Regions from separate parts of the Peptoniphilus equinus genome, predicted to be linked through region 2. Evidence: a T-box and tRNA genes for the amino acid it is inferred to sense, from the RefSeq annotation. Region 2 holds a T-box; the other holds one or more tRNA genes.

Region 1 (15,925 bases), 750 kb from region 2:
CAATGAGTAGTTTCATTATGCCTCCTCGATAGCATCTATGCCCGGTAAGCTTTTTCCTTCCAACATTTCCAAGCTTGTGCCGCCTCCGGTGGAAACGTGGGTGATGTGTGACTCCAAGCCGCTCTTTTCAATAGCTGCAAGGGAGTCGCCGCCTCCTACAATAGTAATGGCATCTTCCAATTCTGCAAGGGCATGGGCAATAGCCATGGTTCCCTTAGAAAAGTTGTCCATTTCAAATACGCCGGCAGGTCCGTTCCACACTACGGTTTTCGCCGTAGTAAGAAGCGCTTTAATGGCCTCAATAGACTTTTCTCCAATATCAAAAGCCGCCTTATCCTGTGGAATACTGTCGCGATCCACCGTCTCTGTCGGTGCGTCGGCTTTCATATCAGCAGCCACCACAAAGTCTTCCGGCAAAAGCATACCGACCCCTTTGTCCTTCGCCTTTGTCATCAAGCTCCGGGCAAGGTCTAATTTATCATCTTCTACCAGACTTTTACCCACTTCATAGCCTTCTGCCTTAATAAAGGTGTTCGCCATAGCTCCCACGATGACAATACTGTCCACTTTATCCAGAAGATGGTCGATGACGCCGATTTTATCCGAGACTTTCGCGCCGCCGAGGATGGCAACAAACGGCCGTTTCGGATGTTCCGTGGCGTCGCCGATATACGCGACTTCTTTGTCTACCAAAAGCCCGAGGGCTGAAGGGAGATAACGTGACACACCCACATTGGAAGCATGGGCGCGGTGCGAGGTACCGAAGGCGTCGTTAATAAACACGTCACCCAATTGGGCAAGGTCTTTAGAAAAAGCTTCATCACACGCTTCTTCCCCGGGATTAAACCGAGTGTTCTCCAACAGTGCCACATCCCCCGGCTTCATAGTTGCTACAGCTGCAACCACATCGTCTGAGACCACGGTATCACTCGCAATAAACTGCACGGGTCTATTCAAAAGGGTGGCCAAGTGCTCGGCAACCGGCTCTAAACTGAACTGCGGGTTGGCTTTGCCTTTGGGTCTTCCCAAGTGGGACATAAGTACCACAGCGGCGCCGCCGTCCAAAGCCTTTTGAATCGTAGGCAGACTCGCCACAATCCGAGCATCGCTTTCAATATGGCCGTCGTTCATCGGGACGTTATAGTCTACACGAATCAGCGCCCGTTTACCTTTGAGATCGAGATCGTTAATCGTTCGTTTCATTTTCCCTCCAAAAAAAGAGGCGAAAGCAAAAGCTCCCGCCATAAGTTCTCTTTTACTTTAATGAACTGCTCACTTTGTCAGTAAGGTCAACTACACGTTGTGAGTAACCCCACTCATTGTCGTACCAAGAGATGAGTTTCACCAAACGATCTTTGACGATGGTCAGCTGCGCATCAAAGATGGAAGAGTGGGTATCTCCGATAATGTCAGAGGAGACAATATCATCTTCGGAATAAGCCAGAATACCTTTAAGTTCATTTTCAGATGCTTTTTTCATTGCCGCGTTGATCGCTTCAACCGTGACATCTTGCGATACTTCAAAAGTAACATCCACGACGGAACCTGTCGGAACGGGCACACGCATAGCCATACCTGTTAAGATGCCGTTGACTTCAGGAATAACTTTACCTACAGCTTGAGCTGCACCGGTTGTGGTCGGAATAATATTTTCAGCTCCGGCGCGTGCGCGGCGCATATCCTTGTGGAGCGCGTCATGAATCTTCTGGTCGTTGGTATACGCATGGACCGTGGTCATAATACCTCGTTCGATACCGAAGTTTTCCAAAATAACTTTGGTTACCGGCGCAAGGCAGTTGGTGGTACAGGATGCATTGGAGATGACATCGTGTTGTGCCGCGTCGTATTCGCTGTCATTCACACCCATTACGATGGTTTTAACTTCGTCCCCTTTAGCCGGTGCGGAAATAATAACTTTTTTTGCGCCGGCTTCAATATGACCTTTGGCCTTATCGTAAGCGGTGAAAGCTCCGGTGGATTCAATGACAATGTCAACACCCAACTCGCCCCAATTCATCTCATTTGGCATCTTGCCGTCAAGGACGGTGATTTTATGACCGTTCACGGTGAAGCCGTCTGCTTCGACAGTTACCTCGCCGGGAAACTTGCGATAGATTGAGTCGTATTGGAAAAGGTGCGCGTGATCTACAATGTGCTCAGTCGCTTTAAGGTCTGCGATGTGAGTGATGGTGAAGCTCTTGTCATCACGAAGCGCCCATCCTCTGAGTACGTCACGTCCAATACGTCCAAATCCCATAATTGCTACGTTTGCCATGTTTACCTCCAATGATTTTTTAAGTTCAATACTTTTCTTATAGTTGATTTCACCTAGTAGTTTACCATACTTTACGTCAATAAAAAAGTACACTTCCGCCTGCCCTCTCTTTTCTTGAGAGTTTGCACATCCAATCAAAAAAGAGCCTTTCGGCTCTTTTATCTTAAATCCGTTCAGCTCACTTGGCTTCTGTAGGAGTTTCAACTTTCTTATCTGCCGGAGCGTCAACTGGCATGTCCTTTTTTACGTCCCCTTTATCCGTCTCTTTCACGTCGCTCTTTGCTTCCACTTTTGGCGCAACTGCCTTTTGAGGCGCTTTGGCATCTACTGGATCAAAAAGGTGAAAGCTCTCAGCAAGGACATCGGCTGCTTCAGACAAGGTAAGGGCTGCCTGAGGCATAAACATACCTTGATCGTCCACGTGCATAAATCCAGCTTCCAACATCAAGGTAGCACTTTCTTGCGCCCATGGGGACACAGCCTTTATATCTTTGACCTCTTTGTCCTTCAGTCCCCCGAGGGATGCCGGCTTAAATGCCTTGTAGCCGAAGAGATACCGGTGCATCAGTACGGCGAATTGCTCACGGGTGAGTGTGTCACTGCCTTTAAATGTGCCGTCTTCATAACCTTTGACGATATTGTTCATCGCAGCCCAGTTAACCGCCACCATAGCATCTTCGTTCACATCGCTGAACTTGTTGTCTTTATCATAAGCTGCCTTTTCATAGTTGGCAATAATCTTGACCACATCCAGACGCGTCATCGGTTGATTCGCTTCTGTAGTCACTCCTTTTAGCAAATCTTTGTCTTTAAGATATGCCATGCCGTCAAGCACAAAGGGTGCTTCAGCTGTAAGTGCCCCTTTATCCTCGTTGGCAGTAACCTTATCCATAGCCTTTTTATCCGAGGCTGTTGCCGCCGGATCCGCCGCCGTATCCACAACTGTATTGTTCATCTCAGGCGCCTTCATCTGCGCCGCAAAAGTTGGTACTGCCAGTGCCGGAATAAGCACAAGAGACAGCAAACCTGTCATAGTTATTGAGTGTTTTTTCATAATGACCTCCTTTATGGTGATGTGACCAGTATACTATCCTCCCTCGAAGAATTCGATAACAAACCAGTAAAGAAAGGTAGGATTTCTCCCAAGTTTTTTTGCCACTTTATCAACAAGAGTTACAAAACAAGGACATGGAGTGCTTTATTCAAAAACCGGATTATATGAACAGTTATTTATATATCTTCCCATGTCGTCTCGCTGTCGCTTTGCATATAAAAAAGAGGCCTCTCGGACCTCTTATTCTTCTATGGATTAGCTCACTTGCGAAAAGCTTTCGCTTCATCCAAGCGCTTCAAAAGCTGATCTTTTCCCAAGAGATAGATAATATTTTTCAGTTCCGGGCCGTGGACGTTGCCTGAGATGGCCGCTCGTACCGGCATGAAAAGTTGTTTGCCTTTAATGCCTGTGGCTTTTTGAACGGTTTTCATCACACTGTTGGCAAAATCCCGATCCACAGCATCGACACTGTGCAGCTGCGCTTCAAAAGCTTCGATAAGCTCAGGTACCTGTTCACCGGCAAGCTCAGCCTTGGCATCGTCTTCGGTAATGTCCAAGTCACCAAAAAGGAAGTCCACTTTACTTGTCACTTCGCTGAGGTAACTGAGGGAGTCTTTGACTGTGTCAATGAGAAGTACGTACCAGTCCCAGTTGTCCCGCATTTGAGCTTCAGTCATAAGACCGGCCTCTTCCATATACGGTACGCACATCTCGGCAATGGCTTCAGTGCTGTAGGTCTTGATCCACTGAGCATTGACCCAGTTCAGTTTTTCCACATCAAAAACCCCGCCGCTCTTACCGACACGCTCAAAGGAGAATTTGTCAGCCATGTCTTCAAGACTCAGGATTTCTTCACCATCTTCAGGGCTCCATCCAACCAGAGCGAGATAATTGATGAGGCCCTCAGGCAGGTAGCCTTTCTTTCTGAAATCGCCCACCGCCACGTCGCCTTGACGTTTGGATAATTTTTTATGGTCTTTATTAAGCACCGTTGGGAGATGAACAAACTTCGGTGCTTCCCAACCGAGCGATTCATACAGGTACACATGCTTCGGCGTCGACGGCAGCCACTCTTCGCCACGGACGACGTGTGTAATGCCCATAAGGTGATCGTCCACTACCACCGCCATGTGATACGTTGGGAAACCGTCGGACTTCATCAACACCTGATCATCAATTTCATCCGAGTTAATCGTCACCCGGCCTCGCACGGCATCATCGAAAGAAATGTCGGTATTTCTAGGGAGCTTCAAGCGCACAACATACTCTTCGCCTGCGGCGACACGAGCTTTTGCTTCTTCAAGAGGTATATCCCGACAGAACCCGTCATACTTCGGCACTTTGCCCTTGATGCGTTGTTCTTCACGCACTTGATCTAAGCGCTCTTTGGAACAGAAGCAGTAGTAGGCATGGCCTTTTTCGATAAGTTCATCCACATATTTTTTATAGATGTCCAGACGCTTCGACTGAATGTACGGACCGCACTCACCGCGTTCCGACACCTTGCCATCTTCCAGAATAACACCCTCATCGTGACCGATCCCGGCCCACTCCAAGGCGTCAATCAGATTTTCAATAGCCCCGTCCACAAACCGTGTCTGGTCCGTGTCCTCAATGCGCAAAATAAACGCGCCGCCATTTTTTTTAGCGTATAGGTAATTGTATAGGGCTGTTCTCAAGCCGCCAATGTGCAGCCAGCCTGTTGGACTTGGCGCAAAACGTACTCTAACTTTATCCATAAAAATCCCCCTTAGTTCTTTGATTATATTAAAAAAGCCATAACTTGTAAACCTGACTCATTTCTCCCCTAACTGCAAAAAACCTCGAGGCTCTGAGACTCTCGAGGTTTGAGTTTAATGCTGTTCATGCATGTGACAATGGCCGCTGCATTCACCGCAGTTGCAGGTGGATTTGTGTTTCATGAGATGTCGAAGCGCAAGGCCGAGGGCAATGACCACAACAGCGCCGACAATAAGCGTTCCCATAATTTACTCCTTTACTGAACGCACTTGAACCGTGCGTAAATCTTTGTACTTGTTCGGTCTGAACAAAAAGTAGATATAGCCGATGAGAATGACAAAGGCAATCCCCGTCCACACCGTAGCCGGCTGGTTCAAGACCAAAACGCGTCCGAACTGATAAATCATCAGCGCTATCGTGTAAGAAAACGCAATTTGATAACCGACAGTAAAGAGGAACCACTTATTGTCGTTCATTTCGGAGCGAATGGCTCCCATCGCTGCAAAGCAGGGAATGGTGAGCTGGTTGAAGAACATAAAAGCTAAAATGGACACCGTGTTGAAGTTTTGTTGGATGAGCGGTACAAGACCCGGGTCGTCCGCCCCCACTTCACCGAGACCGGCTACCACGCCATAGGTTCCCACTACGACCTCTTTAGCTACCAGGCCAAGGACCGTGGCCACAGCCGCTTTCCATTCGCCAAAGCCAAGGGGCGCAAAGATCCACGCGATCTTCTTGCCGATAAAGGAGAGCAGTGAATCGACAGAATCCGATTCCCAGCTGACAAACTCACCGTGCACAGAAATATTTTGAAGGACCCAAATGGCTACGGTACACAGAAGAATCACCGTCCCAGCTTTGACGATAAAAGCTTTACAACGTGTCCACGTCGCCTTTAAACAGTTCACAATGGACGGGAAGTGGTACTGCGGCAGCTCCATGACAAAAGGTGCCGGATCGCCGTGGAATCGCTTCGTCTTTTTCAGCATAATGCCGGTGATAATGACCGCAACAATGCCGCCGAAGTACCACAGCGGCCCGTACCAAAAGGCGCCGCCGAGAACAGCTGCAAACATGGCGATGATTTCCGTCTTTGCCCCACATGGCATAAATGCCGCAACAGCAATGGTCATACGACGGTCGTTGTCATTTTCAATCGTACGCGTCCCGATAATCCCGGGTACAGAACACCCTGTACCGATAAGAATAGGAATAAAACTCTTCCCGGACAGACCGAAACGACGGAAAATTTTATCCAGAATAAACGCAATCCGCGCCATATATCCCACATCTTCCAGAATGGAAATGAGTAAAAAGAGGGTGGCAATAATAGGCAGAAAACCTAGGACCCCGCCGACCCCGCCGATGATACCGTCCACAATGAGAGATACCAGCCACGGCGCCACAGCCATTCCTTCAAGAAATGCCGTTGCCGATTCAGAGATGACACCGCCAAATAGGGAGTCGTTCACCCAATCTGTGACCGGGCCGCCGACAACCCCGATGGCAATGTAGTAAATGCAGGTCATAATGGCGATAAAAATAGGCAGCGCCAAAAAACGGTTCGTCACGATCTTATCAATTTTATCCGACGTGCTGAGTCCAGTTTGACCTTTCTTAACCGCGCCACCTACGATAGCCGTGATGTTGGTATAGCGCTCATCAGTAATAATACCTTCCGTATCATCGTCATACATGGCGTCGGCACGATCCGCAATGGCTTGAAGTTTCTCCCGTTCCCCTTTGTCCAGCTGATAGTGATCCATAATCTTACTATCCAGCTCAAAAAGTTTCACCACTAAAAATCGGTTTGCCGGATTCGACTTTAGACCAGGCACCATCGTCTCAATCTCGGATAGGAAGTTCTCCACGCCTTCTGAAAAGGACAGTTGTGCGGGCTTTTGAGACAAACGTACAGCCTCATTCACCAAAGTATCGATGTTTTCATTCTTAAGGGCGGATATCTCGACAATTTTGCAGCCTAAATCCCGCTCCAGTTTCGCTACATCAATGCGGTCTTTATTTTTTCGCACCACATCCATCATATTCAGTGCAAGGACTGTTGGAATACCCAGCTCCAACAACTGTGTGGTGAGATATAAATTCCGCTCAATGTTGGATGCATCCACCACATTGATAATCGCATCAGGCTTCTCATTTAACAGATAATCTCTCGACACCACTTCTTCCAAGGTATAGGGTGACAGAGAATAGATCCCCGGCAAGTCAGTGAAAAAGATACTGGTGTCTTTTTTATATTCGCCGGTCTTTTTTTCGACAGTCACACCGGGCCAATTACCCACATATTGATGAGATCCGGTGAGAGCATTAAACAGTGTGGTTTTCCCGCTGTTCGGGTTACCTGCTAAGGCAATAGTATAGCTCATCGGTCCTCCTATTTGACAATCTCTTCAATTTCAATAAGCTCAGCATCGTCGCGACGAATGCTCAACTCATAGTTTCTGATATTAATTTGAACCGGATCGCCGAGCGGTGCGACCTTTCGTATGTAAATCTCGGAACCTTTGGTGATTCCCATATCCATAATTCTGCGTTTCAACGGCCCTTGACCGTTAATTCTTCTGACGCTGTAGTATTTGCCTACTATAGCTTCTCGTAAAGTCATGCTATTCTCCTACCATAAATGCTGCAGCCACGTCTTTGCCGATGGCAACACGTGACCCCTTGATATTTACAATCAAATTGCCCGCATTTTCACTGACGACTTTTAACGTTGAACCTTCAATAAAGCCCAAGTTATTTAAATGCTTCGTCTGAAAATCTCCCGGCAATTTTTTCGTTTTGATCTTCACAATCTTGAGCTCCCGATTCATGGGAGCCATGAGTAAACTTAACATGCTATCACTCTCTTTCGCGCGCTAAAGGTGACATTAATGCGTTGAAGACACCCGCACTCAATTGAGACGGGTGTCCGCAGGCATATTGCAAAACTGCTCATTCTTAATCTCAGTCGGCCGACCGTCGTCGATCCTACCAAGGTGTATGTAGTGCCATCATCATAAACAAAAGAACAAAGAACAAAAGACATGGTGTATGACGGCAACTGTAGTTATTAATTGATAATCATTATTGATTACAAAGTAACTATAGCATGCGCACTTTAAAAAAGCAAGTCATTGATAAAAATTTTCAATACTTTTACAAAAGACTTCCCCGAAAGCTCGCTTCATACGACGCACGTTAAAAAAGGACAATAAAAAAGACGACTCACGTCGTCAAACATACTATGTACCATGAACCCACCTTCGAAAAATGACTCCATGCGTTACCCAAAGAGTTAACTCAGATAAGGCTTCCCTACAACACACGCAAGGACTTGCTTAGTGCTGCTTCCGTCAAGATCTGACACGGTTCACAAGGTTACGTTGCATAGGACCCTATCCTCAACGCCACTTTTTTGAGGCAGACCACATAGCCACATCCCTCGGGTGGGCATCAACCCTGCTATAGCGATCGCAGGTTACAAGGCATCGCTAATTCCCCGTCTATCATGGTAAAAGCTATTTTACCGTGTAAGCGACGCCTTGTCAAACATTCTGCCTTATTTCTTCGCCAAACTTTTCAAAATAAGGTGCAGTCTTGGATTACCTGACACCCTTTGATGCTAGCTCCTCGTTGATGAAAAAGACATCTGACCATATCCCCAGCCGTTCTTTCACTTATCCTAACAGTGACGTAGCAATGATCCTACACAAGGCGCCCCGACACGGCTTTTCTTCCGTGGTAAAAAAGAACACTGCCGAATGAACACTGCTGCCGCTACTCCTACCGACATTTGTACAAACTCAATAACTTTTTTCTTAAATCTTTTCTTAAAGCACCTATCTATGCACGGAATTTGAAGGACGCCAGTAAGCAAAACTGACGTACCGCTAAAATCATTCCGACTTCAGTAGTGCCGTAGCCGCATAAGATAGCCTTAAAGAAAAACGGATAAAAAAAGCAACGGGCAAAATCCACTGCCTTGATCGTCTTTGTTTCTCATGGAGCTACTCGTGCCCTGTTGATGAAACATATGAAAAGGAAAAATGATTTCGACATAAGTTGTGGAATCGTTAATTTTTCGTACCCTCTCTGTCAAATTGCCCCAAAAAATCATTATCCCGACAGACTGCTGCTTGTCGGGATAGGTAAGTGCACGATGCTTTATCGAACAATAAGCTGAGCCAGAATAACCGCAGCTATGGATATCACAATACTTGCCATAATGTAGATAACAGCCGATGCTATTTTGCCGCTTTGAATCAGCGTTGAAGATTCCAATGCGAATGTCGAGAAAGTGGTAAACCCACCGCATATGCCGGTTTTCAAAAACAGGATCATATCAGGTGAAATTTCTGTATGCTTTCCGGCAATCGCTGCGACCAATCCAATGACAAAGGACCCAAGAATGTTTATCAGCAATGTTTTAAATGGAAAACCGTTTGCGTTATTAACAAGGAACAAGCTGATAAAATACCGGAAAATGGATCCGACGGCCCCTCCTAAGCCAACAAAAAGACACGCTCTCATAATTACCTCCTCAAGAGTATGATGCAGAAGTCATCAGCTTAGTGCAATTCTGGCATATGGTCATGGGAGACCTCACCCCCTCGACATGTTCTAAATTTAATAAAGGCGATGATATCATAATTGGTAAGAATAATCTATTCTTTGTACAAAAAAATAAGCAGCTTTATATCAAAGCTGCTTATTTAATATGGCGGAGAGAGAGGGATTCGAACCCTCGATACGTTGCCGTATACACACTTTCCAGGCGTGCGCCTTCGACCACTCGGCCATCTCTCCTTAAGTCTTAGGGTTTTATTTTACAAGAAATATACAATGCTGTCAACGATAAAATTCCAACCCTTCCAATCCGCGGTTTACCTCAGTTTTAATGTCGATTATAATAATCGTGAGGAGTGAAATCATGTCAACGAAAGATAAGGTACTTAAAATTTTAGAATCCAATCGTGCGACCCCGATCTCCGGGGAGGAGATGGCAGAGCGTCTGGGCGTGTCCCGTACGGCAGTGTGGAAAGCGGTGAAAACCTTAAAAGAAGAAGGCCACACAATTCTCTCCAAAACCAACTCAGGCTACAAACTGGACGCCGCATCCGACGTATTGGATAAGTGGGCCATTGCCAAAAACCTGGATTCCGATCTGCAAGCTGTCGACATTCGCATTTATGACACCATTGATTCTACCAACACCGAGGCGAAACGACTGCTCGCCACAGAAGACCTGTCCAACTTCACACTGCTCGTCGCCAACGAACAAACAAAAGGACGCGGTCGCCAAGGCAAAACCTTCGCCTCCCCTAAGTCCACCGGCGTCTATTTCTCCATTGTGTTCTTTCCTCGAGATACATTCTCTTACAGTTCGTTTGACCTGGTCACCATAAAGGCCGCTGTGGCCGTGGTGGACGCCATCGAAAAGACCACCGGCACCACCACGGATATCAAATGGGTCAACGACATCTTCCTCGGTCACAAAAAAATCTGCGGCATCTTAACTGAAGCCGACACGGATTTTGAATCCCGAAAAGTCCGCTCCATCATCACCGGTATCGGGATCAATATCACCACCGAGTTCGACGGATCGCTCCCGGCCGCAGGCTCTCTGAAGCCTGACAATCTCCTGCGAAGCGAGTTGGTAGCGGCCGTGGTCAATGCCTTTTATCACGCCCTCTATCACATGACCGACGCAGAGGTTCTCGAGCGTTACAAAGCTCACTCCATGCTCCTCGGCCGAGATGTGAGTTTTGAGCTGAACGGCAAAAAATACGAAGCCGTCGCCAAAGATATCAATGCCGCCGGCAATCTCATTGTAGATGCAGAGGGTACAACAATGACCCTCTCCTCGGGTGAAGTCTCCGTCAAAGGTCAATTTTAACTATAACTAAAGCCCCCTTTAAGGAGGCTTTTTTATTTATTCAAAATGTCGATCATAGTGAATGTGAATGGGATTGTCATAGCTCAAAGCCGCCCGCACCTTGGCTTCAAATGCTCTTCTGTCGTCGCTGCTGTAGGTCGCCTTTGCGTCGAGGATGACATCGACGCTCATCCCGTCTTCATAGAGCATGAGGTCATGAAAGGAGATGAGTGCCGGTTCTGTTGCAATGAGCGCTTTAAATGTCCGGGCAACCCGATCCTTTTCTTCGGAAAAAGACCCCACCGGATCCAGATGAATGCCGGCGTGATAACCCAGCTTGTGCTTGATGCCGCGCTCAATGCCGTCCGCTAAGTCGTGAGCCTCTTTAAAGGTGAGTGCAGAGGATGCTTCGATATCCATCCACGTATAGCGCTTCTCCGGACCGAAATCCACCACCATCACATCGTGTACATCCAGTACCCCGGGATAGTTTTTAACAAAATCCACGATCTGTTTGATCTCTTCAGGATTCGCCGTGCCGATAATGCGGCTTAACGTATCCCGAATGAGCTCATAGCCCTGATAGAGAATGACACCACTCACAACCAGTCCCGCCCAGCCGTCCAGCGCCATGCCGGTGAAGTGAAAGATCAACAGGGACAACAATACGCCGCCGGTGACAAAGACATCGCTAAGACAGTCTTTCGACTGTGCAAGAATCGGCAGTGACTCGATAGCAGTGCCGACTTTTTTGAAGTAGCCGCTCATGATGAGCTTCACCACACAGGACAGCACCATCAGACCCAATGTCAAACTGCCGGTTGCAAGCTGCGACGGATGAAGTATCTTCTCGACGGAACTTCGAATAAACTCCAGGCCTGTCATAAGAATCAGTACCGCTACAGCTAAGCCTGCAATATATTCCAACCGACCATGCCCAAAAGGGTGCGCCGCATCCGCCGGCCGATGGGACACCTTGGAACCCACCAAGGTCACGACCGCCGAGACGGAGTCGGTGAGATTGTTCATCCCGTCAGCAAGCACCGACACTGCACCGGTGAGAGAATAAATAAAGACCTTCAGCGCCACAAGACCGATGTTTGCTCCTATGCCGATATAGGATGCGCGGTTCATCTCCCGCTCACGGGATCGCACTTGTTGTGATTCCATAACAACCTCCTTATTGTGGTATTATATCAAGTTTGTTCAACCTTGCCACCGCCTTTTTTTACAAACCTTTTCCCCCGTTGTCTTCCGTGTTATAATAAGCACGTATGGATTTTTTAGGAGGATGAACTATGGATTATAAAGCATTTTTAAGACAGGAACTTCAACCTGCCTTCGGCTGTACGGAGCCCATCGCTTTGGCCTTTGCCGCTGCAAAAGCAAAGGAACTTCTGGGACGGGATCCGGAGCGCATTGAGGCAAAACTATCGGGCAATATGATTAAAAACGCCAACAGTGTCTTCGTCCCAGGGACCGACGGGCGCAAAGGCATTCCCATCTCCATTGTGGCCGGTGCATTTCTCGGCGATCCGTCACGGGATTTGGAAGTGCTGATGGATGTGGACAAGGCGGACCTCGCCGAATGCGATAAAAAAATTGAAGACGGTATACTCACCGTCACCCACAAAAAAGGTGTCGAGAACCTTTACATCGACATGAATGTCTTTGCAGGCGACGACAGTGCAGAGGTCATTATCGAAAACGACCACACGGGCATTATCTACATGAAAAAAAATGACGACGTCCTCTTGGATAAAGGCGCCGCAGTATCTCATGATGACACCGTGGATCTTTCCTTCGATGCCATCTATGACTTTGCAAAGACCTGTGACTACTCCGACATTAAAGATATTTTAACCCGCCAGATGGACTACAATTTGGATATCGCCGAAGAAGGACTCAACAACCACTGGGGTTCCAACATCGGAAGCACCATTTTAGACCACAGCCCTACTGGTAGCGTCGATCGTTACGTCGCCTATGCTGCCGCCGGGTCCGACGCCCGAATGAGCGGCTGTGAAAAACCTGTCGTCATCAACTCCGGCAGCGGCAACCAAGGCATTACCGTCACCTTACCGGTCCTCCTTTATGCCAAGGATCACGATATTGACGAGGACACTTTGTACCGCGGACTTATCTTCTCCAACCTCATTGCCCTCTATATGAAAGACCTGATCGGTAAACTCTCCGCCTACTGCGGCGTGGTATCCGCATCGGCGGCAAGCGTCTGTGCCATCGGTTTTATGCGTGGGGACGACAAAACGATTCTCGCTGATACGTTAACCAATGCCCTCGCAGTCAACTCCGGAGTTATCTGTGACGGCGCCAAGGCCTCCTGTGCTGGAAAAATCGCCTCCAGTCTGCGCAACGCATTTTTAGCTCACGATCAGGCCCTCAGCCACAACTCCTACCTCCCCGGCGACGGCATCGTTAAAGATGATATCGACACCACCATTCAAACCGTAGCGACCATCGCCAAAGACGGTATGAAGGTCACCGACGAAGTCATTTTGGAAGAAATGCTGGAAAACTAAATCCCATAATAAGAAAAACCCTTCTCTTACGAGAGGGGTTTTTGAGTAAGACGAGATAAGAGTTGCCATGGCGACAGCTCCGCCTCTGGTCCGAAATCGTGTCCGAAGTTATTCCAAATCACATACGGCGTGGTGTGCAGTGCCGTGACATCACAAGGGTCAGTCGGATCCATGGTGCGTCCCAGCTCACGATACAAGCTACGATCCTTGCCCATGGACGGCGAATGGTCGCCGAAGAGCACCAGCACGCAAGGCGCGTTCATGGACCGAAGTCCCTCGACTACAATGTGAAGGCTATCCGATGTCCGCTCAATGCCTTCTAAGTAATGATTGAAGCCGTTGATGGCCTCGCTGTGACCCGGCACATACACCACATCCGCCGCGCCGGCAGGATAAGGTCCATGGTTTTGATAGGTGACAGAAAAACTGAACGTCTTCTCTTGTGCCACCGACGCTTTAAAGTCGTCCACCACGCACTGAAAAAAAGTCGCGTCATCTAAAATAGCTTCCCGCTCGTCGTGATACGTGTTGTCATAGTGCTTAAACGACTCAAATCCGAAGCTGCGATACACCCGATCCCGATGATAAAAGCGCCCTTTGTAGGGATGCTGTGCAATCAGACGATAGCCTCGTCGCTTCAGGCGCTTCAAATAGCCGGAGGTGCTATCGGGGTGAGGCTTGCCAGTAAGCACCTGAGTCTCCGTGAGAAACGTGCCGCCGCCATAGACCTGAGTCTTCAGTGCGCCGGTACTGCCTTCACCTGCGAGCTGATGAAAATAGACATAGGGATCGCGATGAAGAGGCACAAGTCCCGTAAAATCTTTAAAGGACTCCAACATAATGACCAGATAGTTCACGTCCATAAGCTCCCCGTCAGGGTCAGGTTCAGATCTCATCCACAGCCGTCCCGCAGAGTGGATCAGCGAATAGAGAAACCCTCGGGACTCGAATCGCTCCAGGTCTCTTAAGTTATAACCCTGCATTCCCACCCGATCATAGACCAAAGGAAGACACAGCACCACGCCGACAATACCACTCACCAGCGTCCACACGCTTAGCGCATAGCGTGGCAAAGGCAGGGCAAGTATCACCAGCGTCCCCAAGACAAAGAGTCCCGTGCTCGCCGTCTTGAGCTCCAAGGCGTACTTTTCTCCCATATCCGCCGCTTCTTTTAAAATGCCTGCATCCTCAACACGAAGGGGCTCCTCCCGATACATCACCTTGTAGCGGTGAGCCAGCGCAAAAACCCCGAAGGCAATGGCGACGCCCTTCGCAACACCGCCTCCCGTCTGCACCAAAATCCAGGCGAGAATACTGTTGATGACCAAGGCCTTCCAATTTTTAAACAAGAGTCCCAGGCGATGGGGCGCCGCAATAGCCATGGTCCACACCGCCACACACACTCCGAAGATAAAGAGCATCTTACACCTCGCTGATAAAGTAGCCGTGATCCAGAGGTCCGCTGCCACGGCCCAGATCAAAGTCCCGTGCGAGGAGCTGGGTGAGGTAGAGTTTTGCCTTAAAAATTGCCGTCTTCAAGTCGTCCCCTTTAGCGAGATTGCAGGCGATGGCCGAAGACAATGTGCAGCCGGTGCCATGAGTGTTGGGGTTGTCCAGACGCTTGCCGTAAAACCAGTGTATCTGACCGTCATAGAGCAGATCGTCGCTGTCCTCACTTAAATGGCCGCCCTTTAAAAGCACCGCTACATGATACCTGTCAAAAATCTTTTTTGCTCCATCAACCATTGCCCCTTTGGAGGTGATCGCCATGTCCGCGAGCAGTTCGCCTTCTTTCAGGTTCGGCGTGATGACGGTCGCCAGAGGAAAGAGTAACTCGGTGAGAACGCTTAGGGTCTCGTCCTCAATAAGTGCAGCGCCGCTGGTTGCCACCATCACAGGATCCACCACCACATTGTCAGCGCCGTATGCCGTCAATACCTCGGCAATGGTTCGAACCAACTCCGGCTGAGACACCATGCCGATCTTAACTGCATCGGGAACAATGTCGTCATACACGGCACGAAGCTGTGCCTCGAGAAATGTCGGCGTGCTGTTGAGCACATCGGTGACGCCCGTAGTGTTTTGGGCCGTCAGTGCCGTGATGGCGCTCATGCCATATACACCGTTGGTCAACATGGTCTTTAAATCTGCCTGAATACCGGCCCCGCCGCTGGAATCGCTGCCGGCTATAGTAAGTACTCGCTTTCGCATAATGTCACTTCTTTCTTTGATCCCTTTTACAAGCTACCTTCCGAGATATCTTGCTGTCAATGCCCGAAAAGTTGCACCTCGTTTTTCTGTGCTCTATTATACCGCAGAACGGCGCGCAAGTGGGTATAGTCTTATCAGGAGGACACTATGTATTTAGAAGACTACATCATAGGGCGCATCTACCCTTTAAAAAGCGTCTACATCACAAAAGACATGATCATCGACTA
Region 2 (15,925 bases):
ACGGATTCAGTTTATCAATAAGTTTGGCAACTCCCTCCACAAGGAACTCAGGTAAAGCAGGAAGTAGCGACACCTTAGATGGTGACGGCGTTGCTGTTGTCTGAGAAACTGTAGATGGTTTTGCATCAGTCACAGCGTGTTCGGGTTGGGAATCCGAAGGCCTTTCGAGATCCGGTTGAACATGTGGCGCGACGACACCCTTTGGTAGTAACGTATGTTGGGCAAGATTTACCGGACGTGGATTCGATATCGATGGGGATACGGGTGTCACATCGGCTTTTGGAGTCACCACTAATGTGTCGGTCTGGGCTTTGTTGCTCGGACTATTCGCACCTGTCTTTGAAGCTGTCAGGTGTTTTGACGGCGTGGTCGCGTTGTCCTTAGCTGTGGCAGTGTTGAACGTTGCATCAGCTTTGTCCGTGGCGGCCAACTTTTTTGAAAATTTCGATGTGAATTTTTCCTTTAAAGAGACCTTGGGAGTCGTCTTTTCAGATGGTGTGGGAGACGGAGACGTCTGTTGTGTCGCCGCTTCTTTTTCCAGTTCTGCATTCACGAGTTCCGTAAAGCTCTTGTAGTCGTAGTGGTATTTGTCCGCTTCAAAATTATGGGACACTTGCGACGTGGTGTTTGTAGCAGGCTTCGTGTCAAGAGGCAGGTCTTTGGGAGCGTCATGAGCGTCTGTATCAGGCGTGAATGAGGAGAAGATGGAATATTCATCGTCATCTTCATTAATAAAGTCTTTAAAGCGAGCCTTCAAAGACTTTTTCTCTTTGGGCGTCGTATCAGAAGATGGTGCAGCCTTTGACGTATCGGCCTGTGGTGTGACGGAGCCGGTAGTCGCCTTATCGTTAGGTCGTGACACCTTTTTATCGACAGGACTTGTCTGATGATTCGATGACGACGCGTCGGGCACGTTCTTTTCCTTTTTATCAGGCAGCGTGTCGTTGCGTTTGAAGTCTAAATCCTGAGCTCTAAAATCGGATGCCTTGTCGCTTAAATCTTGTGGTACCTTGACATTCGACGTTTTAGGGCCGATGACCTGATCGCTGTGAGCGCCGTATTTTTCATAGTTGGAAATATTTTTAGCAATTTTTTCATCGACAGCTTTTAAAATGTCTTTTAAGTCATTGGTATTGTCAATGGCCGACAGGTTTTTCACCGGGGTGAATGTCTGTGTTGTGTCATTTGCCGGCGATATTTGCTGTTTATGTTCGACAACGGTCAGCACCACATTTTTTAGATTGTGGCCACAGTTGGGACAGAAGTTATCCGTGTCTTGAATTTTAAAACCGCAGTTCGGGCAATACATTTTATCACCTCATTTTCTATCTTATTATAGCATACTAATAATACGTTTAAGTAGGAGGAAGACAACAAAAAAGTGCAGAAAAAAAGGGAAGCCTTTAAGCCTCCCTTACTATGCAACTGACAAAGCTTATTTTGCTTCTTCTGTAGTGGTTTCAGTTGTAGTAGTAGTGTTTCCGTCTGCGTTTTCTTCAGTTGTAGTTTCAGTAGTTTCAGTGGTTTCACCATCTGTAGTTTCAGTGGTTTCAGTTGTAGTTTCAGTAGTTTCTTCAACTGGAGCGTTAGTAGTTTCAGTAGTTTCAGTAGTAGTAGTTTCAGTAGTAGTAGTGTTTTGTTGACCACATGCTACAAGACCGAACATCATTACACCGATAGTTGCTACGCTTACTGCTTTTCTAAGATTTGTCATTTGAATATACCTCCTAAATTTGTATGGTCCTATAATACCCATGCTATGTGTAAATTATGTGTTAACTACGTTAAATCAGTACGAAAACTTATTGACATATCATCCGACTCGTATTTTCATACTAATTCAAGGGTCAAGCTATGGTATAATTTTGTATTAGGAGGCAAGTATGTATCAAGCGTTATATCGTAAATATCGATCCAAGACCTTTGACGAGCTCGTTGGTCAGGATTCTATTACTCATGCATTGAAAAATCAGGTGGTGCGGGGCGACTTTTCCCATGCCTATTTGTTCTCCGGCACACGGGGGACAGGGAAGACTTCGGCGGCGAAAATTTTAGCTCGTGCGGTGAACTGTCTCAACCCTCAGTCCGGCAATCCCTGCAATGAATGTGAGGCTTGTCGCAGTATTCTTGCCGATCGCGTGATGGATGTAGTGGAAATGGATGCGGCGTCCAACAATGGCGTGGACGACATTCGTGAACTCAAAGACAGGGTGGTCTATCCGCCTCAGAATTTAAAATACAAAGTCTACATTATCGATGAAGTCCATATGCTCTCCAAAGGGGCATTTAATGCTCTCTTAAAAATTTTGGAGGAGCCGCCACATCATTTGATCTTCATCCTGGCGACCACAGAGCCGGAGAAGATTCCGGCGACGATTCTTTCAAGACTTCAGCGCTATCACTTCAAGCGTATCGGCATGACGGACATTGTGGCCAATCTTCGCGCCATTGCTCAACAGGAAAATCGACGCATCGACGATGAGGTGTTGGCTTTGGTGGCTCAAAATGCTGATGGGGCAATGCGTGACGCCCTCTCCATTATGGATCAGCTTTTTTCTTTTGATGGACATATCACCTATGAGATTGCCATTGAGATACTCGGTATCGCAGGACACGATGCCCTCTTCGAGCTCAGTGACGGCATTCTTATGCGTAATCTCACACAAGTGATGGATGTGCTGCGTGAGCTCTATGACTTGGGCAAAGATATGAGTGTGCTGTTTGGCGATCTAATTTCTCATTTTCGCAATGTTCTGGTCATCGGTGCGACGGAAGACGGATCTCTTATCAATGGTCCCGGAAGCGAGCGTTATTTGCATCAAGCGAGGCTCACTACGCCGGAGCGGCTTATCGATATTATTCGCACGTTAACCGATGCCTATGGCGATGTGCGCTATGCGATGGATAAGCGTATCGTTATGGAAATGTGCTGTATTGAACTTTGTACACGACAAGAGCGTGCGGGACAAAGTGTCAATGAAACGCATGTCGCATCGTCTGCTGAACCGATAGTGCAGCAAAGACCGGAGGTAAGATCTGGGGCTGAGCCACGTGGCGAAACGCCGCAACCGGTCACGGAGGTTTCGACGGCATCGGATACTGACGTGTTTTATGAGAACGATATGTTGCCTGCAGATGAAGCACATCCCGCCGAATCGCAAACGCCGCCGAGCGCTGAGAATACGACGGCAGATATGACAGCACAGGTGACGACAGCTGACTTTAAGGCCAAATGGCCAGAGGTCATCGCAAGTCTTAAACGCAACAACAAGATGAGCACTGCCGTGTTATTGGATAAAGTTCGGGATTTGAAAATCGAGCATACCACGGCAATTTTAATCTTTGATGTTGCCGACCAAACCTTTTATAATATAAGTAATCGTCCGGATAACATTAAGGCTATTCAAACGGCTGTGGATGAACATTTCGAAGGACTGGAGCTTCGTGTGCAGATGGTCGATATCAACGGCACGGGGGCGCTGATGAACAAGCTCATGGATTTGGTGGGCGAAGACAATATAGAAATTATTGAAAATTAGGAGGCTATTATGGCAAAAGGACGTGGAGGATTTCCCGGTGGCGGAAATATGAACAACATGATGAAACAAATGCAAAAAATCCAAAAACAAATGGAGGATTTGCAAACTAATTTAAAAGCACAGGAAGTGGAAGCTTCGTCCGGTGGCGGTGCAGTTACAGCCGTGGTGAATGGGAACAAAGAACTGTTAAAAATCAAGCTGGATCCTGAAGTGGTTGATCCTGATGATGTGGAAATGCTGGAAGACCTTATTGTGGCGGCTGTTGGTGAAGCGATGCGTGTTGCTGACGACAAAGTCAATTCAGAAATGGGAAAGATCACCGGCGGTTTGAATATTCCGGGACTGTAATATGGCGCGGCGTGCACAATCGATTGATGCGCTGATTGCAGCGTTGAATCATTTGCCGGGCATTGGCACCAAGACGGCACAGCGTCTTGCTTATCATATCATCGATATGGATGAGGGGGATGTGGCACATTTGGCGAGCACCATTGTGGACGCCAAACACACCGTTAAAAAATGCCGCGTGTGTCAAAATTTTACCGATGAGGAGCTTTGTGATATTTGCCGGGATCCTACTCGAGATCGAAGCACAATTTGTGTGGTGGAATTCCCCAAAGATGTGGAAGCCCTCGAGCGCTCTCACGGCTATCATGGTCTTTATCACGTGCTCCATGGCGTCATTTCGCCATCGAAGGGCAAGAGTGCCGAGGATATTTCCATTGACGAGCTTTTTGAACGCCTGAGGACGGAGGATATTCGTGAGATTATTCTCGCCACGAATCCCACAGGGGATGGCGAGACGACAGCGCTATACCTCTCCGGACTCTTAAAAAACTTTGATCTTCAAGTGAGCCGTATAGGCTACGGTTTGCCTGTGGGCGGCGATCTGGAGTTCTATGATGAAGTCACTATTTCCACAGCTCTTGAAAATCGACGTATACTCAAATAAGTCAGGCTCAAGTCTGGCTTTTTTTACGTGGTCTTTACTAATCGTATAAGTTGGGTACTAATACACTATAAATTAGAAATGGAGGGAAGAAATGCCAAATAATTCTTCCGAAAATAAAAACAAGAAAGGACAGGGACCGCTTCCAGGACCAAATAATATCTATTATATTCTGGCCATTCTGGCAGTCCTTCTCGTGCCTTTTATCACGCGCATGATCAACCCTAAGGACGAGTCCGTAGCGACCCTATCCTACGATCAACTGGTAGAGAAAGTGAATCAACAGGAGGTCAAGGAGGTCAGCGTTCAGGATAAGAAATACACGTTCACTTTAAAGTCTGACGACGATCAAACGTATGTGACCAACCGTATGGAAAATGATGAAGGCTTGATTAATTCCATGATTGAACGGGGCGTGAAAGTGAATCGGGATTTTCCTATTGAAATTCCACCAGTACTGAGTATGCTCTTGTCTTTCCTTTACACCTTCCTCATGCTGGGACTGTTATACTTCATCTTTGCCAAATTTGTCATGAAAAAATTTGGCGGCGGTGTCGGGCCGATGAGCTTCGGCAAGTCCAATGCCAAAATTTATCAGGAGTCTACTGACGGCATCACATTCCAAAATGTGGCTGGCCAAGATGAAGCAAAAGAAGCGCTCACCGAAATTGTTGATTTTCTCCATCAGCCGAAGAAGTACACGCAAATCGGTGCAAGGCTTCCGAAAGGCGCTTTGCTCGTCGGCCCTCCGGGAACAGGGAAAACTCTCCTTGCCAAAGCCGTTGCAGGGGAGGCCAAAGTGCCGTTTTTCTCCATCAGCGGATCAGAGTTTGTGGAGATGTTTGTCGGTCTTGGTGCGGCTAAAGTTCGTGATCTGTTTAAACAGGCTCATGAAAAAGCGCCATGTATCATCTTTATTGATGAGATTGATACCATCGGTAAAAAACGTGATGGGGCAGGCTTTGGAGGCAACGATGAACGTGAACAAACTTTAAACCAGCTCCTTTCTGAAATGGACGGGTTTGAAGGTAATGACGGCGTCGTTATCTTGGCTGCGACCAACCGTCCTGAATCCTTGGACCCGGCACTGCTTCGTCCGGGGCGTTTCGACCGACGGGTGCCGGTGGAACTGCCGGATCTTGCAGGACGGGAAGCCATTTTAAAAGTTCATGCCAAAGACATTAAAAAGGAACCGGAGATTGACTTTAATCAAATTGCACGTGCCACTGCCGGTGCAAGCGGTGCGGATCTTGCCAATATGATCAATGAAGGTGCGCTAAGAGCCGTGCGGGAAGGCCGCCACGTGATGAGTCAGCGGGATGTGGAAGAGTCGGTGGAAGTTGTTCTCGCCGGTTATGAGCGAAAGAATGCTGTAATTTCACCACGAGAAAAAGAAATCATCGCCTATCACGAAGTGGGTCATGCCCTTGTGGCGGCGAAGCAGGCAGGTTCTGCACCGGTGCACAAGATTACCATCGTACCTCGCACTTCAGGGGCACTGGGATACACGATGCAAGTTGACGAAGAGGAAAAGTTCCTCATGTCTAAAGAGGATCTCTTCAATCAAATCGTCACCTTAACCGGGGGACGCAGTGCTGAAGAGCTGATCTTTAATTCCCGGACCACCGGTGCGTCCAACGATATTGAAAAAGCCACACGCATTGCCAAAGCCATGATTACACGTTTTGGCATGAGTGATGAATTCGGGTTTGTGGCTATGGAGCAACAGACTAACAAGTATCTCGGCGGCGATTCGTCGATCAGCATCTCCGAAACCAAACAAAGCGAGGTGGATGATGCAGTTTATGCTCTGATTGAGAAAGCGCATGAAACTGCCATTAACATTTTAAAAGACAACATCGATGTGCTTCACAATATTGCTCGGTATTTGTTAAAGGAAGAAACTATTACCGGTGAGCAGTTTATGGATATTTTAAATCGCCATGATTGTGTGAGTACCGATCAGGCGGCTCTGTACACAGATGATGCAGATGTAGCCGATACAGCAAGTGAGTCGACAGACCGGGCGCCTCATACAGGCGATTTTTCAGAGGACAGAGCGACTCAAATAATAGATATTAACGACACCAATGACGGAGGGAACCATGACAGCTCACAATCTTAATCAAGAATCACTGGATTTACACAGACAACATCAAGGCAAACTGGAAGTCGTCCCTAAAGTGGGCGTGAGTTCGTCTCACGATTTGTCTATTGCCTATACACCGGGTGTGGCGGCAGTATCCAAGCTTCTATCTGAAGAGCCGGATGCGGCGTATGACTATTCCATTAAGGGCAACACGGTGCTCGTCGTGACGGATGGTTCCGCGGTCCTCGGTCTTGGGAATATCGGACCTCTTGGCGGACTTCCGGTTATGGAAGGCAAATGTGCTCTGTTTAAAGCTTTTGCCGGTGTCAATGCCTTTCCTATTTGTTTGGATACACAAGACACGGAAGAAATTATTGAAACCATTGAACGGATTGCGCCGGTCTTTGGTGGCGTGAATTTGGAGGACATCGGTGCACCACGCTGTTTTGAAATTGAAGAGCGTTTAAAAGCGTCTTTGGATATTCCGGTGTTCCACGACGACCAACACGGCACGGCCATTGTTGTGTTGGCGGCGACCTTGAACGCACTGAAAGTCGTTGGTAAAAATCTGGCTGATGTGAAGATTGTTATGAGTGGTGCAGGGGCGGCGGGATGTGCCATTGCCCAACTCCTCTTTGATGCCGGTGCAACGGATATTGTCATGGCCAACAGCCGAGGGATCATTCACCCGAAAACCAATCCGCCGAAGACGCGGCCGGAGCTTTTTGCTATGACCAATAAAGAAGGACTTCAAGGAGAATTGGCTAACGCCATGAATGGCGCGGATGTCTTTATCGGGGTCTCCGGTCCGAATCTGGTCACCAAAGACATGGTGCGCTCTATGGATAAACCTATTGTGCTTGCCATGGCCAATCCGGATCCTGAAATTATGCCTCAAGATGCGTTGGATGCCGGCGCCTATGTCGTGGGAACCGGCCGCAGTGACTTTCCAAATCAAGTGAATAACGTCTTAGTGTTCCCCGGTATTTTTAAAGGAGCCCTACGCATTCGTGCCAAGTCCATCACCACGAAGATGAAGCTTGCTTGTGCCTATGCCATTGCCAATATGGTGGAAGAACCGGTGGCGGCACACATTCTTCCGGATGCATTTGATCCGGCGGTGGCGGAAGCCGTGGCCATCGCGGTGGAGGAAATGTGTAGTGACGAGGATAAATAATGGTGAAAAGATCTCTGAAAAGAGGTCTTTTTTTTGTGGGAAGACTTTTAAATCGGCCAAGTAATTACAAAAAATAAGAAGATTATGTTTAGGAATTGTGATTGGAGGTATAAGTAGTAAGACAGCTGAGTCATTGACTTGGCACGATACTTGATGAGTAAAGCACAAGACTGCACAGGAGGGTGTTATGAACAGAAAAATTATAGATAAAGTACAGGGCTTTCGCACCAAAGACGGCGCAGGGGTGAGTTTAGTCAGAGTCCTCTCGAATCAAACTGTGATGACCTATGATCCGATTTTAATGCTGGACTCTTTTGATTCGACGGACCCTGATGACTATATTGCAGGATTCCCGTTCCATCCCCATCGCGGTATTGAAACTATATCCTATTTGGTCAAGGGGAAGATGATTCATGCGGATTCCATGGGAAATACCGATGCCATTAGTGACGGTGAAGTTCAGTGGATGACTGCGGGAAGCGGCATTATGCATGAGGAGAAGTTGCCGCCTGCGGAGCGTATGCTCGGTGTGCAGCTTTGGCTGAATCTTGCAAAAAAAGATAAGATGACCCATCCTAAATATCATGCGATTAAGCATGACGATATCCAAAAGATTGATATTGGTGTTGGCACGCTGAATCTTTTGGTCGGCAATTACAAAGACGCCAGTGGATATCAAGCGGAGTATCAACCGCTGGACTACTATGATATCGAGCTTCGCCCCAATGTTACATTTGAACTCGATGTCGACCCTGACAAATCCATCATGCTCTTCACACTTCTCGGAAAAGTCAAAGTGGGAGGAGAAGAGGTGGCTGAAAAGACTGCCGTCAAACTGTCAGAGGGAGACCGCATTGTGATTGAATCTATGGATGAAGCGACACATCTGCTCTTTATGAGCTCCGATCGTTTGAGAGAACCTATTGCCTGGGGCGGCCCTATCGTCATGAATACTCGTGACGCACTGATGAATGCTTTTGATGAATTAGAAAATGGTACCTTTATCAAGGAAGGAATTGACTATCATGATAACAATTAAATTTGAACGAAATAAAGGTCGAGCAGCAGCATATGACAGTGATAAGATAATAGGCGAGAGTACCTTTTCCGATTCAAAAAATCTTTGGATTATCGATCATACTACCGTGGAAGATGGATATACCGGACAGGGGATTGCTAAACAACTGGTTGAGGCCATTGTTGATGCAGCTCGCCAAGAAGGTATTCAATTGACCGCCACTTGTCCGTATGCATTAAAGCTCTTTAGCAAGTCTCATGACTATGATGATGTGCTTTTGAGATAACTTGAAGCATTTTAATTCGCAGATCGCATTATCCTTAGTTCTTTGTTGTATCCTATTTGGTAGAGCCTATTTATAATTTGAAAAATCAGATGCTATATTATATAATAGGTCACAAGTTTATAAAACGATGAAGAGGAGCAGTAAATCAGAGGATCCTGAAGAGAGCTTGCGGGTGGTGAGAGCAAGTGGAAAATCGGATTGAATCCGCCTCGGAGTTTTGATTTGAAAGTGAGCTTCGGCTAAATTGGGTGGCAACGCGGGTCCTCTCGTCCCTTTGTGGATGGGAGGCCTTTTTATTAGGAGGACTTATGATTGACATTAAATTTTTAAGAGAGAACCCTGAAACGGTCAAGGATAATATTCGCAAAAAGTTCCAAGATGACAAACTGTCTCTTGTGGATGAGGTGATTGTTTTGGATGAAAAACTTCGGGAGAATAAGACTCGAGGTGATGAACTTCGTGCTAAACGAAACAAGACGTCCAAGGAAATTGGTGCACTTATGGGGCAAAAGAAGTTTGACGAAGCGGAAGCTGCCAAGGCGGCTGTTAAAGCGATCAATGACGAGCTCGTTGCCATTGAAGACAACACCAAGACCTATGAGGATAAAGTGCGTGAGATCATGATGGTGATTCCGCAAATTATGGATCCTTCGGTGCCAATCGGTAAAGACGACGCTGAAAACGTGGAAGTGGAACGCTTTGGTGAACCTTTGGTGCCGGATTTCGAGGTGCCGTATCACGTGGATATTATGAATACCTTTAACGGCATTGATTTGGATGCTGCAAGAGATACGTCCGGTGCCGGTTTTTATTACCTGAAAGGTGACATTGCAAGACTTCACTCTGCCATTTTATCCTATGCCCGCGACTTTATGATTGATCGCGGCTATGAGTACCACATTCCGCCGTATATGATTCGCTCTGCAGTGGTCAACGGGGTTATGAGTTTCTCTGAAATGGAAAATATGATGTATAAAATTGAAGGTGAAGACCTCTATCTCATCGGTACGTCGGAGCACTCGATGATTGGGAAATTTATCAATTCCTTGACCGACGAAGCTGATATGCCGCTGCGCATGACATCCTACTCACCTTGCTTTAGAAAAGAAGTGGGCGCTCACGGCATTGAAGAACGTGGCGTGTATCGCATTCATCAATTTGAAAAGCAGGAGATGGTCATTATTTGCAAGCCGGAAGATTCTATGACTTTTTACAACGAGTTATGGAAGAATACCGTGGACTTTTTCCGTTCCTTAGAGATTCCTGTACGGACTCTGGAATGCTGCTCCGGAGACCTCGCGGATCTGAAGGTGAAGTCGGTCGATGTGGAAGCCTGGTCGCCGCGTCAAAAGAAGTACTTTGAAGTGGGATCCTGCTCCAATCTCGGCGATGCACAGGCACGCCGCTTGAACATTCGTCTTCGTGGAGAAAACGGCAATTATCTGGCTCACACTTTGAACAACACCGTAGTCGCACCGCCACGGATGTTGATTGCCTTCCTTGAGAACCTGCTTCAAGCTGACGGCAGTGTGCGCATTCCACAGCCGTTGCAAATGTATATGGGTGGCAAGGATAAAATTGTTCCCAAGACAAAATAAGTGAAGAGACCTCAGGGTCTCTTTCTTCATGATACAGGCAGGGCATAATGTGGGAATTATTTTCCTAAATGTGACGCTTTAGTCTGTGAATTAGGGTATAAGTGCCTTATTGAAGGAGGGAAAAAGATTTGGAATGGTATAACAAATCTGAAAGTCAGATTTTTGAAGAGTTACAAACTTCGAAGGAAGGTTTGTCATCGGCGGAGGCGGCAGCTCGTTTGGATAAGTATGGCACCAATGAGCTGGCCCGTGAAGCCAAGACACCTTTTATCAAAAAAGTGATTGCACAAATTATCGACCCGATGATTCTCATTCTCATCGGAGCCAGTATCGTCTCTGCGGTGATGGGGGAAGTGGTCGATGCCGTTATTATTATTGCTATTGTTATCGTCAATACGATCTTATCGCTGTACCAGGAAGGTAAAGCGGAACAGGCTATTGAAGCCCTGCAGAAGATGAGCTCGCCGAAGGCCAGTGTTATCCGTGACGGCAAACAAATGCAGCTGGATTCGACACAGTTGGTACCCGGAGACTATGTGGTTTTGGAAACGGGGGATATCATTCCGGCGGATATGCGCCTTATTGAATCGGCTAACTTAAAGATTGACGAGTCGTCACTCACAGGTGAATCGGTGCCGGTAGAAAAAGACGGTACTCGCACGTATGATGGTGTGATGGAAATTGGCGATCGGGAAAACTACGCCTATTCGTCCACCATCGTCGCTTACGGTCGCGGTGCGGGCGTGGTCACCACCACCGGCGGCGAGACGGAAATTGGTCGCATTGCCAAGTCCATCAGTGCCACCGACAACGAGCAGACACCGCTTCAAAAGCGTTTGGCCAATCTGTCCAAGCTCTTGGGTATGCTTGTTATCATCATCTGTATTCTCGTTCTCGTGGTCGGCATGCTTCGCGGCCACGAGTTTGTAGAAATGTTTATGACCGCAATTTCTCTTGCCGTGGCGGCGGTACCGGAAGGACTTCCGGCCATCGTCACCATTGTCCTCTCCCTTGGCATGGGTAAGATGGCTGAGCGCAACGCCATTGTTAAAAAGCTTCTCGCCGTGGAAACTTTGGGGACCACTACGGTAATCTGTTCCGATAAAACCGGGACTTTAACACAAAATGAAATGACTGTCACGAAAGTCTACGCTGACGGTAAGGTCTACAATGTCACCGGCACCGGGTACAAACCTGAAGGGGACATTGAAGAACAGGACGCCGGCAAAGTGGACGTGACAACGATCGGAGCATTGGAACGACTCACTCACGTAGCAGGTCTGACCAATGATGCGAAACTCACTGAAGATGACGGGGAATGGGGGATCCTCGGCGACCCGACGGAAGGGGCGCTGCTGACCCTCGCTGAAAAAGCAGGCTTTGGCATCAAGGATTTAAATCAGAATTATAATCGTGTCAATGAGTTGCCTTTTGACTCCGATCGGAAGATGATGACCACGTTCCATGACGGGTATACCGAATCCTCGGTGGTCTCTTTTACCAAAGGAGCGCCGGACATTGTCCTCTCCAAGTGTAATCGTATTTTACAGGACGGCAAAGAAGTGCCGCTCACCGATGAGCTGAAAGACAATGTGATGCACTACAATTCGCTGTTCGCACAAGACGCCCTTCGTGTCCTGTCCTTTGCCTATAGAGAGTGGGACAGTGTGCCGGATGAACTGGACACTGAGCACGTGGAAAACGACATGGTCTTTATCGGTCTGACCGGAATGATTGATCCGGCACGTCCGGAAGCCAAAGTGGCCATTGCGGAATGTAAGACGGCAGGCATTACACCGATTATGATCACAGGCGACCACTTGGAAACCGGCTATGCCATTGCAAAAGAATTGGGCATTGCCACAGATGTATCTCAAGCTATTATGGGTCGAGAACTCAACGCCCTTTCTGCTGAAGAGTTAAGAGAAGTGGTCAAAGAGAAACGTGTCTATACTCGTGTCTCTCCTGAAAATAAGGTGCAAATTGTCACTGCGTTAAAAGAACTGGGACACATTGCGGCTATGACCGGGGATGGTGTCAATGACGCACCGGCGATTAAACGGGCGGATATCGGGATTGCCATGGGTATTACAGGGACTGACGTGGCGAAGAACACGGCGGAAGTCATCCTCACCGATGACAACTTTGCAACCATCGTCAATGCTGTCGAAGAAGGCCGTGCCATCTATTCGAATATCAAGAAGTTTGTGGCTTACCTCTTATCCTGTAACCTGGGTGAAGTGTTTATTATTTTCATCGCCATCCTCATGGGTATTCCTGTACCGCTCCTACCGATTCAGCTGCTGTGGCTGAATCTTGTGTCAGACTCCTTCCCTGCACTGGCTCTCGGTGTGGAAAAGGGCGATGCGGACGTTATGACCGAACCGCCTCGCGATCCGGAGGAACCCCTCTTGGATAACGAGATTAAACTCACCGTGGCCATTCAGTCTATAGCCATTACCGTGGCGACCTTGGGCGCTTATTATATAGGTCTTCATTGGTTTGGTAACGACGGCGTGGGTCTTACTCAAGCGAGAACGATGGCCTTTACCACCTTGGTTTGGGCCGAGCTTCTGAGAGCTTTCTCAGCTCGCTCGATCAAAGATACAGTCTTTACCATCGGACTTTTCACCAATACGCGTTTGGTTCAGGCCTTCCTAGTGTCTTTCGGGTTGGTGCTTGTCGTTCTTGTCATTGAACCGTTACGAGATATCTTCAAACTCCACACCCTACCGATGACAGCGTGGGGCGTGGTAGTTGTCGCAGCATTGATTCCGCTGGTGCTCGGGGAACTTCAAAAGCTCATTCGCTTCAATAAGACGCACCATCATACTGCAGATCCGGATGCAAGTTTTGATCTCAGACACAATAAGTAATAAAAAACCTCTTTCACTGACGAAAGAGGTTTTTTTATGTCATGTTTAAATTAGTTCATCTCCAACGTCCGCTCGGCAATGAGTTTAAAGAAGATGCCCACAATGTGATGAAACCGTTTAATATCGGTGATGTAGGCAAAGTCGGCGCCAAAGATTTTTCGCTCCGTTTCCAAGTCGTCATCAAATCCCGTGAACACGCCGAGAGTGAAAATACCTTCCAGGCGAGAACGCAGGACTTGGTTGAAGGCGTCATATGTGGCGTCGTCGTCCACGTAGTTGGCCACACCCAAGTCGCTCATGCCCACCAGGCCGAGGTCCGTCTCATCGTTAGGTTTACCGTCGGAGAGGACAATGAGAAAGCGGCGTGTGGCGTGATTGTTTAAAATAAGGTGACGCATGAGTGAGACGGCCAGACCGTCTCGATTACTGCCTGAGGTTTGAAAGCTGAAAATCTCCTGATTTTTCTGGCGGACATCGTGGTAGTCCCGATAGACTTTTAAAATCATGTGGTCAAAGAAATTGTTGTAACCCACCACACGTGTAGGAATGTGCAGATCGCTTAAGGCTTCGGCAATAATATAGGCTTCCGTGGCAATAAGTTCCGTGCGGACATTTTGAGAGGCGGACGCATCGAGAAGAATATCAACGGTAATGTTGCCGTTGTCGTCGTAGTGCTGTCGTTCAAAGACTTTGTTGTCCGACGTGTAAAGCGTCTTCCAAACTTTGTCAGCTCTCAGTGTGCCAGAAGTTGAGGAAGAGGCGTAATTGTCAGCATTCTTTACAAGGGATTGCTTTAGCATTTCCTTCAGATTGGTCACGGCACGGGTGTAGTGGAGGCGGTCGGCATCATAGTAGGTGCGGTTCGAGGCCGTGACTTCCGCCATACGCTCTGCATAAAAAGAATGAGGGTTGTCATGGACGAAGTCGGTAAAGTAGAGCTTGACGTTGTCGTGAATGCCGATACATAGCTCCTTCTCCAGCTTGGACAAGGTGTGTCGGGAGAGGGTGGGTTTGCCATAGCGGCGGCGTACCACATCCCGGTAGTCTTTGCCCGCGCTTTTAATGCTCACTTCGTCTTTGATGACGGCGATGTCGTCGTAGAGTTGTGAGGTGAATTCGGCGGACTCAATGGTGAATTTTTCCAAATCCGCCACATCAATAGTCTTGGCATCCACTTTGGTCTTAAAGGCGGAGGGTTTCGGGGTCTTGGCCGACTGCACCACGGTCTTTAGGGCGTCGGACTCGGGCATGGTGTTGTAGATGTGAAAATAGGTGGCATAGAGGCGCTTTAAGGTGCTTAAGAGTTCGAACGTGTCGGTGATGTGCACCGCCTCGATATCACGAAGGAGCGCGTCCAACGTGCCAGTTGCAATGCGCGGACCTTTCAGCTCGTGGTGGAAGTACGCTCGCTTCAATTCCTCGGCAATGTTCTTCGGTGCAACATAGTCAAAGTGGTGGCGAAGCTCGCGGATGTAGTCGTCAAAGAAATCCCGGGTGCCAGGCCTTTGGGCAAAAAGACGCTCGCGCAAGGTGTGGTCCAATACTAACAGGGCAATGGCTTCCAGATCATCAAAGTTGTTATAGCGGCGGTGCAGCTCCATAAAACGATGAAGGTGTGTACCGCTGAAGACCTTGCGGCCCATGCCGATCAGCGCCAGTTCATAGGGGGCGAGGTGGTTGTCGTAGAGGTCAATCGTGTAGTCTTCGGACACCGTCCAGACCAGATTCGTCTCACGCATGGAAAAGATCCTGAGCGGTTAAGCTTTTACTAAAAAGGGTGGCATAGACGTCCATGACAAGCTCCTTTTCATAGCTGTCAAAGGTCTTGTCCATGATGCCCATCTCCATTGCCGAGACCATGGGAAGTCCGACTTCCATCAGGCCGATGGCATTTAACAAGCCTCGCAGGTCGATGGCCTTTGAAGAAATTTCAGCATTTAAGCTCTTCTTCTCAATGTCTAAAAAGAACTGACTGAAGCGCTGAATGTACTCATCGTTGAGGCGAGTCTTTTCCTTTAAAATAAGCTCCAAATTCTCTTTGGTGATGGTGGGCATATGAATGACCATAAATCGGGAGACCAGTGCTTCATTGAGGTCCCGTGTGCCGATGTAGCCATGATTCATAGTGCCGATAAAGCGTGTAGCCGGGTGGAGTTTGAGTTTGCCGTAGCCGGAGACATCGAGGATGCGCCGGTAGTCCAAGGCGGAGTGCACCACCGAGAGGGCTTCGTTCTTTGCCATATTGATTTCATCAAAAACGCCGAAGCCGCCGGCCTCGCCACAGGCATACACCGGCCCCTTTTTCAACGTGACCTCGCCGCCTTTAAAGGTATCGGAGCCGATCAGCGATGCCGCATCGGTATTGACATTCAGAGAAATGGTCCACAGGGGCC

Evidence for each region. A T-box is a leader RNA that pairs with one kind of tRNA and senses whether it is charged. The one in region 2 lies ahead of serS (serine--tRNA ligase), so its partner is inferred to be a tRNA-Ser.
Region 1: it encodes a tRNA-Ser, which carries the amino acid that the T-box ahead of serS (serine--tRNA ligase) is inferred to sense. The anticodon was not compared.

The regions. Positions count from the first base shown of each region.
Region 1 is NZ_CP115667.1:1,519,631-1,535,555, forward strand. Features, by position in the region: gene tpiA (triose-phosphate isomerase) at 1-16, opposite strand, end outside; gene O6R05_RS07395 (phosphoglycerate kinase) at 16-1,203, opposite strand; gene gap (type I glyceraldehyde-3-phosphate dehydrogenase) at 1,256-2,275, opposite strand; gene O6R05_RS07405 (S-layer homology domain-containing protein) at 2,454-3,329, opposite strand; gene gltX (glutamate--tRNA ligase) at 3,590-5,068, opposite strand; gene O6R05_RS07415 (FeoB-associated Cys-rich membrane protein) at 5,183-5,314, opposite strand; gene feoB (ferrous iron transport protein B) at 5,318-7,456, opposite strand; gene O6R05_RS07425 (FeoA family protein) at 7,465-7,695, opposite strand; gene O6R05_RS07430 (FeoA family protein) at 7,697-7,927, opposite strand; RNA gene ffs (signal recognition particle sRNA large type) at 8,322-8,584, opposite strand; gene crcB (fluoride efflux transporter CrcB) at 9,237-9,602, opposite strand; tRNA gene O6R05_RS07445 (tRNA-Ser) at 9,791-9,878, opposite strand; gene O6R05_RS07450 (biotin--[acetyl-CoA-carboxylase] ligase) at 10,003-10,968, shown strand; gene O6R05_RS07455 (cation diffusion facilitator family transporter) at 11,005-12,117, opposite strand; gene O6R05_RS07460 (L-cysteine desulfidase family protein) at 12,246-13,487, shown strand; gene O6R05_RS07465 (LTA synthase family protein) at 13,514-14,908, opposite strand; gene thiD (bifunctional hydroxymethylpyrimidine kinase/phosphomethylpyrimidine kinase) at 14,910-15,698, opposite strand; gene O6R05_RS07475 (MaoC/PaaZ C-terminal domain-containing protein) at 15,846-15,925, shown strand, end outside.
Region 2 is NZ_CP115667.1:561,396-577,320, forward strand. Features, by position in the region: gene O6R05_RS02810 (zinc-ribbon domain-containing protein) at 1-1,309, opposite strand, end outside; gene O6R05_RS02815 (hypothetical protein) at 1,436-1,714, opposite strand; gene dnaX (DNA polymerase III subunit gamma/tau) at 1,884-3,539, shown strand; gene O6R05_RS02825 (YbaB/EbfC family nucleoid-associated protein) at 3,549-3,887, shown strand; gene recR (recombination mediator RecR) at 3,889-4,491, shown strand; gene ftsH (ATP-dependent zinc metalloprotease FtsH) at 4,583-6,613, shown strand; gene O6R05_RS02840 (NAD(P)-dependent malic enzyme) at 6,594-7,754, shown strand; gene O6R05_RS02845 (pirin family protein) at 7,942-8,793, shown strand; gene O6R05_RS02850 (GNAT family N-acetyltransferase) at 8,780-9,058, shown strand; T-box leader at 9,177-9,335, shown strand; gene serS (serine--tRNA ligase) at 9,367-10,656, shown strand; gene O6R05_RS02860 (cation-translocating P-type ATPase) at 10,785-13,532, shown strand; gene O6R05_RS02865 (vWA domain-containing protein) at 13,583-15,271, opposite strand; gene O6R05_RS02870 (AAA family ATPase) at 15,264-15,925, opposite strand, start outside.